Regions from separate parts of the Nocardioides sp. P4_G4 genome, predicted to be linked through region 2. Evidence: predicted binding sites of a transcription regulator. Region 2 holds the regulator's gene; the other holds the start of a gene.
The links. Region 2 encodes LexA, which represses DNA repair genes until DNA is damaged. Its sites were predicted from a motif close to TCGAACANNTGTTCGA; they were not measured.
Positions count from the first base shown of each region.

Region 1: the regulator LexA is predicted to act here: its motif matches at 2,076-2,091, upstream of AC1DQF_RS03620 (HNH endonuclease signature motif containing protein).

Region 1 is NZ_JBFUKA010000009.1:21,669-27,138, reverse strand. It holds gene AC1DQF_RS03630 (hypothetical protein) at 1-346, opposite strand, end outside; gene AC1DQF_RS03625 (hypothetical protein) at 352-624, opposite strand; gene AC1DQF_RS03620 (HNH endonuclease signature motif containing protein) at 686-2,062, opposite strand; gene AC1DQF_RS03615 (LysM peptidoglycan-binding domain-containing protein) at 2,202-2,798, opposite strand; gene AC1DQF_RS03610 (MaoC family dehydratase) at 3,051-3,533, opposite strand; gene AC1DQF_RS03605 (SulP family inorganic anion transporter) at 3,672-5,360, shown strand; gene AC1DQF_RS03600 (NmrA family NAD(P)-binding protein) at 5,411-5,470, shown strand, end outside.
Region 2 is NZ_JBFUKA010000076.1:28-4,592, reverse strand. It holds gene AC1DQF_RS16660 (ATP-dependent DNA helicase) at 1-275, shown strand, start outside; gene AC1DQF_RS16655 (phosphatase PAP2 family protein) at 297-1,115, opposite strand; gene lexA (transcriptional repressor LexA) at 1,206-1,931, opposite strand; gene AC1DQF_RS16645 (LysM peptidoglycan-binding domain-containing protein) at 2,236-2,613, shown strand; gene AC1DQF_RS16640 (hypothetical protein) at 2,820-3,377, opposite strand; gene AC1DQF_RS16635 (DUF6318 family protein) at 3,707-4,312, opposite strand.

The sequences.
Region 1 (5,470 bases), on a different contig from region 2:
GGTCCCCGAGCGCCTCGTCGGCGGCCTCCACGAGGATGCTCCGGGTGGCGGGCTCGAAGTCGGTGCCGCGCGACTCCTCGACGTCGGCGACCAGGGACTCGGCCGCGTCGTGGCGCACCTCGGGCACCGACAGCAGCGTCGACAGGGACCGGCCCGGCTGCTCGGGGGACACCACCACCAGGGCGAAGACAGCCAGGACCCCCGCGAGCGTGAGCAGTCCGGCAGCAGCGATCCCGATCCCAGCGGCCGCGACCGTGCGGATCCAGAACACGGCACCGCGACCCTGCGGCTCTCCAGGCGTCATCCCCACCGGCAGCGCTCCGGTCCCCCCGGCGTACGTCGTCATGGGCGTCATTGTGGTCCAGGCGCGAGCAGACCGGGGTCGACCCACATCTCGACGAGCGCCCAGCCGCCCGGGTCGGGGGCCGCCACCGCGATGCGCCCACTCCAGCCGCCGCCCACCCGGCGCCACTCCAGCAGCAGGGCTGCCTGCCGGCCGTGGGGTCCGTCGTACCAGCAGTGACGCGTGTCCGGCGGCGGGTCGGGGGGCTCGACCGTCGGGTTGCGGCGCTCCTGCGTCGCGGCCACCCGGGCCGCCAACGACTCCCCGCGTCCCGCGCTCATCCCGCCGGCCACGTCAGCGCGCGGTCTCGGTGTGAGCCGCCGCTCGGCCGGACCCGACCGGTCACTCCCGCTGACGACACGGTCGCGCGGGAGTGACGTCGGTCGTGCCGACGCGGTCGCAGAGGAACTGCTGGCCGTGCGGGTCGGACCAGAGCCACAGACCGGTGTCGAGGACCGAGTAGCCCCAGCCGGCGTGGGTCTTGAGCTGGTGGTGATGTCGGCACAGCGGCGCGATGTTGCAGTCGCACGACGGACCACCGCCGGCCGGGTCGTGGTGGTCGTAGGGAACGACGTGGTCGTGGTCGCACGAGGTCGCCGGCCGTGAGCAGTGGGGGAAGACGCACCGCCGGGCCACCAGGTCCGCGCGCCGGACGGTGGCGTCCTTGGGACGGTAGGCGTCCGTCGCGTCGTGGCCGGCGAGGTCGAGCACGGGCAGGACCTGGAGGTGCGTGTCCGTGCGGCCGCACCACTCGCGAACGGCCTGCTCGATCACGGCGCGCCCCGTCGTCGAGTTGCCGGCCACCGGATCGCCGCCCAGGTTGCCGTCCGAGATGGTGAGGACCAGCTCCGCCCGCTTGGACGGGGGCGGCGCATCCTTGCCGGACAGGAGGGCCAGCGCCGCCGCGGGGTCGGCCAGGACGCCGACCGCACGCGAGCGGCGTACGTCGAGGCTCTCGGGCACCAGGCCACCGGCCACGTCCTGTGCCGCGAGGGCGACGGCCACCCTGGACAGCACCCGGTCGAAGTCGTGCAGGTCCTTCCAGTCGCCGCGCACCGACATGTCGGCGATCCCGACGTGGTTGATCGAGTCGACGTGGAGGGTGGCGAAACGCCGATCGAGGGCCTCGAGCTGCTCGGCCTCGCGCTGCTCCGGGTAGAGCCGGAGCATGGCCTCGTCGATCGCCCGCTCGAGTGCCGTCCGACCGATCTTGTGGGCGACCGGTCCCAGGTGTCGGTCGAGGTGGTCGGAGACGTCCCGCGGGCGACCGATGATCGACTGGGCGAGCATCCGGGCCTTGTGCGGCTCCACCTCGCCGGCCTCGACCCGCCGCCACACCCGCGGCAGTCGCTCGCGGGTGAGGAGCGCGTCGCGGATCATCAGCGATCCCGCCTGGCTGGTGCGCCCGATGGCGGCCCCGAACGGGGSCGCGGCGTCCCAACGCACCACCGGGATGAAGGGGTCGTGGAACCCGTCCGGGTCACCCACGCAGCCGTGTGCACACCCGCCGGCGAAGTCGCCGACCTCGACGTCGTGCCGGTCGGCGGCGAGACAGCCGTGGAGGCACTCCCCGCCCGGTGCCGGCGAATCGGGGTCCCGGTGCGCGTCGGCCCACTCGGRGGCGAGCAGGAACACCCTGGTCTGCGCGGCGCGGGACTCGGCATCCGCCTCACGGACCCGCGCGATCAGCGCGACGTCGGAGGCGGTGGCCGAGGGCATGCCCCATGATCTCTCGAACACCTGTTCGACGTCAAGGTCGTTCGCGACTCTGGGGACAACGCTCTCGGTGGAGCGACGAGGGGCCGTGACCTCACCGGTCACAGCCCCTCGCACGACATGCGGTCACACCTGGATCAGGTCACTTCTTCGGGATCCGGAACTTCTGGCCCGGGAAGATCAGGTTGGGGTCCTCGACGTTGTTGATCCGCGCGATCTCGCGCCAGTCGACGCCGTAGCGCTGACCGATCTCGGAGAGGGTGTCGCCCGACTTCACGGTGTAGATCTCCTCGGCAGCCGCCTCGTGACGGACCTCCTGGCGCTCCTCGCGGGCGTCCTGGCGGGCCTCCTGACGAGCGTCCTGACGCTCCTCGCGTGCCTCCTGACGCTCCTCCTGCCGCTTCTCCCGCCGGGCGTTGGCCTTCTCGATGGCCTTCTGGGCCTTCTCCTCGGCCTTGCGGTCAGCTTCCGCCTGCGCCTCCTGGGCGGCCTTCGCCTCGGCCTCGGCCTGCTGGCGAGCCTCGTCGGCCTGCGCCTTCTCCTCGGCGGTGGCGGACGGCAGGCCCGCCTTCTCCGCGGCCTCGTCGGCCTTGCGTCGCGCCTCGTCGGCGCGGGCCTGGGACTCGACCTTCGCCTTGTCTGCCTCGGCCTGGGCCTGCTCGGCCTCCTGGCGCGCCTCCTCGGCCGCCTCGGCGTCGTCGGTCGTGATGGCGTCCTTCAGCTTGTCCCACAAAGACATGCGGATTCCTCTCGTTGGGGCCGGACGGGAGAACCCGTCACACGGACCGCTCTCGAACCTAGGGGCGCACCGTGGCCGATGACAGTTCTCCCCACCCCCAGAGGGGGCACGAGGCGGCTACGGCACGGCCCGCGTCGTGGCGATGGCCTCCGACAGCGGTACGTGCTCACGGGCGTCGGCGGAGGCTCGGGCGAGGAGGTTTCAGGATCCGCCGGGACGCTGCGGGTGTCCACCGGGCAATCCCCGGACGCCCTAGGTGGGCGGGTCCAGGTCGTAGTGACGGAAGACGGCCTGCGCGACACAGGCCGGGCGTTCCTGACCCTCGATCTCGAGGACGAGGTCGAGGGTGAGCTGCTCACCCCCGGGGATGTCGTCGACCTGGACGACCGTTGCCACCAGACGAATCCGGGCGCCGACGGGGACCGCCGCAGGGAACCGAACCCGGTTGTAGCCGTAGAACATGCATTCCCCGCTGACGAATGCCAGGACGGACTCGCGCAGGTGCGGGACGAGGCCGAGGGTCATGTGGGCGTGGGCGATGGGAGCGCCGAACGGACCCCGGGCAGCCAGGTCGGGATCGTTGTGGGCCCAGTGCCAGTCCTCGACCGAGCGGGCGAAGGCATCCACGTTGTCCTGGGTGATCTCGATCCACCGTGAGGGCCCGAGGAACTGACCGGCCAGGCCATGGACCGCGTCCGCGCCCCCGACCAGCACCGGTTCCACCTCGTCCGGCATCTCTGCTCCTCCAGCTGGGCGCCGTCCGGTCACCCTCGTACGGAACTCCACGTATACCGGATGGCGTCGCGGACGCACCAGACGTCGGTTGGGCGGTTCACCGACGAGCACGGGTCCCGTGTGGGCAGAATGAGCGCCGTGGCAGCCTCTCGCTTCCTTCCCATCGTCGGCTGGATCGCCTCCTACGACCGACGGTGGCTGCGCGGGGACATCGTTGCGGGTCTCACCGTCGCCGCACTGATCGTCCCGAAGAACCTGGGGTACGCCGGCATCGCGGGGATACCGCTGCAGAACGGTCTGTACGCGGCCATGGCCGCCGCGATCCTGTATGCCGTCTTCGGCACGAGCCGCCAGATCTCGATGGGACCGAGCTCGGGACTCGCCGCGGTGGCCGCCAGCGCCGTGCTGGCGGCCGGCATCACGCAGGAGCAGGAGGTCGCCTCGTTCGTGGCCGGGATCACGATCGCGTCGGGTGTCCTCTTCCTCCTGCTCGCCGTGCTCCGCATGGGGTGGATCGCCCAATTCCTGTCCCGGGCGGTCGTCACCGGTTTCCTCTTCGGAGCCGCCATCGACGTCGTGATCGGCGAGCTCCCCAAGCTCACCGGCACCGACGCCGACGGCTCGACGTCCTTCGAGGAGCTGAGGTCCTGGTTCGGCACCCTCGCCGACACCCAGCGGCCGACGCTGGTCGTGGGCCTCGTGGCTCTCCTCGTCGTGTTCGGACTCCGCGCCAGGTATCCGCGGGTCCCCGGCGCGCTCGTCCTGGTGGTCGGTGGACTCACGGCGTCCTGGGTCTTCGACCTGGGGGCACGGGGCGTGGCCCTGGTGGGCGACGTACCCAGGGGGCTGCCGTCCGTCGACCTCCCCGACGCTGCCCTGATGTGGGACCACGCGGCCACCGTGGCCGTCGCCGCAGTGGCCCTGGTGCTGATCGGCTTCTCGCAGACGGCCGGAGACGCCCGGTCGTTCGCAGCCAGGCACGACTACCAGATCGACGTCAACCAGGAGTCCCTCGCCCAGTCGGCGGCGAACGTCGGCGCCGGGCTTCTCCAGGGGATGCCTGTCTCGACCAGCCTGTCGGCGAGCTCGCTCAATGACCACTCGGGCGCCCGGTCTGGCTTGGCGTCGCTCACGTCCGGGCTGATGGTCCTGCTGACCCTGCTCGTGCTCGCGCCTCTCTTCTCCGACCTGCCCAAGCCGGTCCTGGCGGCGTTGATCATCGAGGCGGTCGTGATGGGGATGATGGATGTCGCCGAGATGCGCCGGCTCGCTCGGGTGCAGCGGTTCGACTTCTGGGTCGCCGTGGCGGCGATCATGGGCACCCTCGTCTTCGGCGTGCTCGCCGGAGTCGTCATCGGGATCGGCCTCTCCCTGCTGTGGCTCGTCTCGGTGGCGACCCGCCCCGGCATGCCCACCCTCGGACGCCAGGCAGGCACGCAGGTCTTTCGCGAGCTCGACGAGCACCCGGGCGACGAGGAGTTCCCCGGCGTCGTCGTGATCCGGATGGACGGCGGCCTGTTCTTCGCGACTGCGGACGCACTCGAGGACCGGGTCCGAGGAGTCATCCACTCCACTCCGGGCCTGACCGGGATCGTGCTCGACTGCGAGGGGATCAACTTCCTCGACTCACAGGGGTCGGCGAAGATGCGGGAGATCGTCAACCTCACCGACCGGGCCACGATCACGCTGCGCCTCGCCAGGCTCAAGCCGGCCGTCGCGGCGACCCTGGCACGCGACGGGGTCCTCGACCTCCTCGGTCCCGACCGCATCCACGGCAACGTCTTCCGAGCGGTACAGGCTCAGGCTCCGGACGCCGCCGAGCTCTAGCGCACACCACGGAAGCGGCCGGTCTTGGTCGAACCCGGGAGACTGAGCCCATGAGCCAAACCACCATCGTCGTTGCCGGAGCCACGGGAGACCTCGGTGGTCGCATCGCC
Region 2 (4,565 bases):
ACGACCCGCTGATGTCGGCACGGCAGCGGGCGGCCGACAAGGCGGGCGGCAACGGCTTCATGCAGGTCGCCGCGACGCACGCCGCGCTGCTGATGGCCCAGGGGGCGGGCCGGCTGATCCGGACCACCACTGACCGTGGGGTCGTCGCGGTGCTGGACCCACGCCTGGCCACCGCCCGCTACGGCGGGTTCCTCAAGGCCTCGCTGCCGCCCATGTGGACCACCACGGACCCCGCGCTCGTCCGCAAGGCGCTCGCGCGGCTCGCCGCCGGCTGAGGGCTGCGCGGCCGCTCGCCGTCACCGGGAGCGGTGGGTCAGCCACATTCCAGGCCACGTCCGGGTGGCTCGCGCACCGCCCTCGGGCGGGTCGACCACCGCCGACGGGCCGATCGTCTGCCAGGCGATCAGGACGATCGCCCACCCGGCCACGACGTCGAGGATCCAGTGGTTGCCGGTACCCACCACGACGACGGCGGTGAGGATCGCGTGCGTCCAGGCGAGCGCGGCGACCCAGCGGCGGCGTACGACGTGACTCACCGCGAGCGCCACCCACAGCGCCCACCCGGCGTGCATGCTCGGGAACGCGGCGAGCTGGTTGGTCAGCCAGCCCAGGCCCTGGGGAGCGGAGGCCTCGCCACCCCACCAGCCGGCCGCCGAGTGCACGGCCAGCAGGTCGGTCCACCCGGCGAGCATCCGTGGCGGCGCGGTGGGCATGGCGAGGTAGGCGACGAGGGCCGCGGCCGTGCTGCCCACCAGGGCGAGCCGGGCGGCTCCGTAGACGTCCCGGTGCCGCAGGAAGAGCCAGACCACGACGACGAGGGTGAGCACGTAGTYGGCGCCGGCGTAGTAGAAGGATGCGGCCACGCCCACCACGTCGTGCCTGACGAACCAGCCGTTGAGGCCGCCCTCGATGTCGAGGTGCAGGGTGCGCTCGACGTCGAAGATGCGCAAGGCGCGGGTGAGGGCCGGCGCCAGGGTGTCGTCGGCGAGCACCCTGCTCAGGGCGTAGCCGACGTAGACCAGGGCCAGGACGCCCAGCTCGCGCAGTCCGTCACGAGGAAGTGCCGCCTTGGCGGTCGTCGACCTGGTTGCGGTGGGCGCGGCGAGAGAAGTCACCCGTCAAGTGAACGTCGCCCGGCGCCATATTGCATCGGGAATTTCCCGGTCCTTCCCCCGACCTGGGTATCCGGGGGAGCCCGGAGGGGGTCACATGCGGCGCAGGACCGCCGTGACCTTGCCGAGGATGGTGGCGTGGGTGCCGTCGATCGGCTCGTAGGCGTCGTTGTGGGGGAGCAGCCACACGTGGCCGTCCTTGCGCTGGAACGTCTTGACCGTCGCCTCGCCGTCGATCATCGCGGCCACGATGTCGCCGTTGGCCGCGGTCTGCTCCTGGCGGATCACCACGTAGTCGCCACTGCAGATCGCCGCGTCGATCATCGAGTCACCGGAGACCTCGAGCAGGAACAGAYTGCCTTCGCCGACCAGCGACCTGGGGAGCGGGAAGACCTCCTGGATCTGCTCCTCGGCCAGGATCGGTCCGCCGGCCGCGATGCGACCGACCATCGGGACGTACGTCGCCGGGGGAGCGGTGTTGCCGATGTCGGTCTCGTCGATGCTCGACTCGTCAGCGCTGGAGATCGAGCGACGGGCGGCCATGACCTCGGGGAGGAAGACCTCGATGGCACGCGGCCGGTTGGGGTCGCGCTTGAGGAAGCCCTTTTCCTCCAGCACCTTGAGCTGGTGGGCGACGCTCGAGGAGCTGGTGAGCCCGACCGCGGCGCCGATCTCGCGCATGCTGGGCGGGTAGCCCCGGGTCTCGATGGCCTCCTTGATCGTGGCCAGGACGCGCTGCTGACGCGGGGTGAGTCCGGTCGCGTCCGGCGGCCCGTCGGGCATCTCGACGACCTTGCCGCTGCGGTCCTTGCTGGCCATGTGCTTCCTCCTGCTGCGTGGGCTGCTGCTGGGCCCTCTCATTGCGTGGCTCAACCGTAGTCCTGTCGCGCACGTGACTTCAAACATTTGTTCGAACCGCGTGTCGGGTTGGCGGGTCGTCGTGCCGCTCGAACAAATGTTCGTCCAACCCCTTGCATCGTTCGAACACACGCTCTACTCTCGAACACGTGCTCGATCGAACGCCTGAGCGATTCACCCGATTGTCGGTGGCTCCCTCTAGACACAGCCCCAGACAGAACCGATCGACACCACCTACCGGCTGACTCTTCCCCTGGAGGCCACCATGAGCACCGCCACCCTCTCTCCCGCCTTTACCCCGACCCGCACCGCGCGCACCGGCCAGACGGCCCGCCCCGCGCGGTCGTCCGTGCGGTTGACGCGCCGAGGTCGACTCGTCGTCCTCGCTGCCGCCCTGGCCTTCGCCCTGTTCGCGGGCTTCTTCCTCAGCTCGGTCGCCGTCGGCACCGACGAGGCCGGCCAGGCGCCCGCCACCGAGATCGTCATGGTCGAGCCCGGGCAGAGCCTGTGGAGCATCGCCTCCGAGCTCACCGACAGTGGCGACGTCCGCACCACCATGCGCGAGATCGAGCGGCTCAACGCCCTCGACACCGTCGCCATCTCCGCGGGGCAGAAGCTCCGCGTGCCGGTCAGCAACGACTGACCTTCTAGTTTTCCGCCAGCCGACTCGACCCCGGCTGGCGGGACCGGGGAAGACAAGGGGCGGGCCCATCGGGTCCGCTCCTTGCGGCATTTCAGGGTCGTTGTCGCAGTGCGATGCGGTGCGGTGCGAGCTGAGTCACCCGGTGACGCAACTCCCAGCGGGGACCCAGGTGGTCCGCGATGTGCGCTCGGGGGTCGGAGGGAAACTCAGCGGACGAGCTGTGGCGTGGCCTCGAGAACGGCGACATCGACGGGTGCGCCGGTGATCGCCACGGTGCCGTCCACGGGGCGCCAGTCGGGCTGGCCGACGACCTTGAACTGTGCCGACCAGGTGGTGTCGACGCTGAGCTGTAGGCCCGTGGACGGCTTGGCGTAGGTGTGGGTGATGAGCTCGGCCAAGTTGGCGCCCTCGGTCCAGGCTTTGCCGGGAGTGCTTGTCGTCTGGCTGGTGCCGTCGCCGTGCTGCCAGATGAACTGGCTGGGCCAGACCTCGAGCAGGACGTCGATGTTGACGCGGTCGAGGTGCACCGGGATCTGGTGGCGCTCCGCGCTGGTGGAGAGGATCGTCGGGAGGTTCACCAAGGTCTCGCCGCCCGGAGGCTGGACGTTGATCGTGGACTCGGGGAGGGCGACCTTCTCGAAGGCCTTGAGCACTTCCGCCGGGATGTCGACGGTCGCGGTTGGAGTCGTGGTCGCCGTGGGCGGCGGGTCTTGCGGGCACTGGTCGTAGGTGCCGAGGGTGGCGCCCGTGACGGCTTCGATCATGGTCCATGTGATCGGAACAGATCCATCGGAGCATCGATTGGGGGTCACACAACCCACACCGCTGTATGTATCGCAGGACAGATCGCCTTGCTTCCATATGACGCTCGGAGTCTCGGCGGTGCTATCCCCGATGCTCGTTGAAATGTCTGACGTGCCCGATCCCTGGCTCTGCATTGAGTCGTTGTTCGCTGCCCCTGCAAGTTCGAGGGCGCCGAGGTCGTCGTTGGGAGATGCCGTCACAGTTGGGCTCGGGGTCTCGGTCGCGAATGCGGCTCCGGGTGTTCCCAGCGTGAGCAGGACCGTGGCCCATGTCGCAGCCAATCTGCGGCTCATGCCGCGGCCCAGTTCGCGATGTGCCAGCCGTCCTGACCGCGAACCACCTCGTAGCGCAGGGTGCCAGACCCCGCATCGTAAGTGCGATCAAGATTGCCGGCGCCCGTCACGACCTGCGCAGTGTGCTCGGTGATAACAGTCAGGTAGTAGATGGATGTGTCGTCATCTACCCGTCGGCGACCCGTTGCCTGTGCTGATCGCACCGTGTAGTTGCCACCAGAGCTCTCCCCTCCGCGTTCGTAGATTGCGTCCACAAACTCCACGGCACCGTTGCAAGCCCTGCAGGTCCGCAATCCGAGGTCACCAAGACCCGATGTGTCACCGGTGGCCTGGGCGTAGTTGACGTAGTCGTAGTAGTGCTCCACGAACGCGGCAGCCGCCTCCTTCCCATCCCCCTCAGCCTCAGGCGGAAGCGTCGGCTCCGCCGGCCCCGTGTCCGTCTCCACCGCCGAGGGCGACGACGTGGGATCCGGCATCTGCGGCGTCGGCCCGTCCTCCGAGCACCCCGCGAGCAGGAGTGGCAGGACGCACGCGGCCGCGAGCGATCGGCGTACACGACCAGAATTCATGAAGACCTTCTTTCCCGAGAGCACCGGATCCATGCCCGAGCACGGCCGGCGAATCCAAAACTAGGGGAGTCGCGCCCGGAGATCGACCCTCAGTTCTGGGGCTGTGGACGACGATGCGAGAGCGCGGGGGAGTACGTTCTCGCCACCCCCTTCGCCGAGAGGCCGGACCATGCGCCCCTGCACGCTCGCTGCCCTGCTCGTGCCCGTCGTGCTGGCGGTCCCGCAGACCATCGCGCCTGTCGCCGCCCAGTCCGCGACTTACGCCGACGCAGCGGCTCGAGCCACG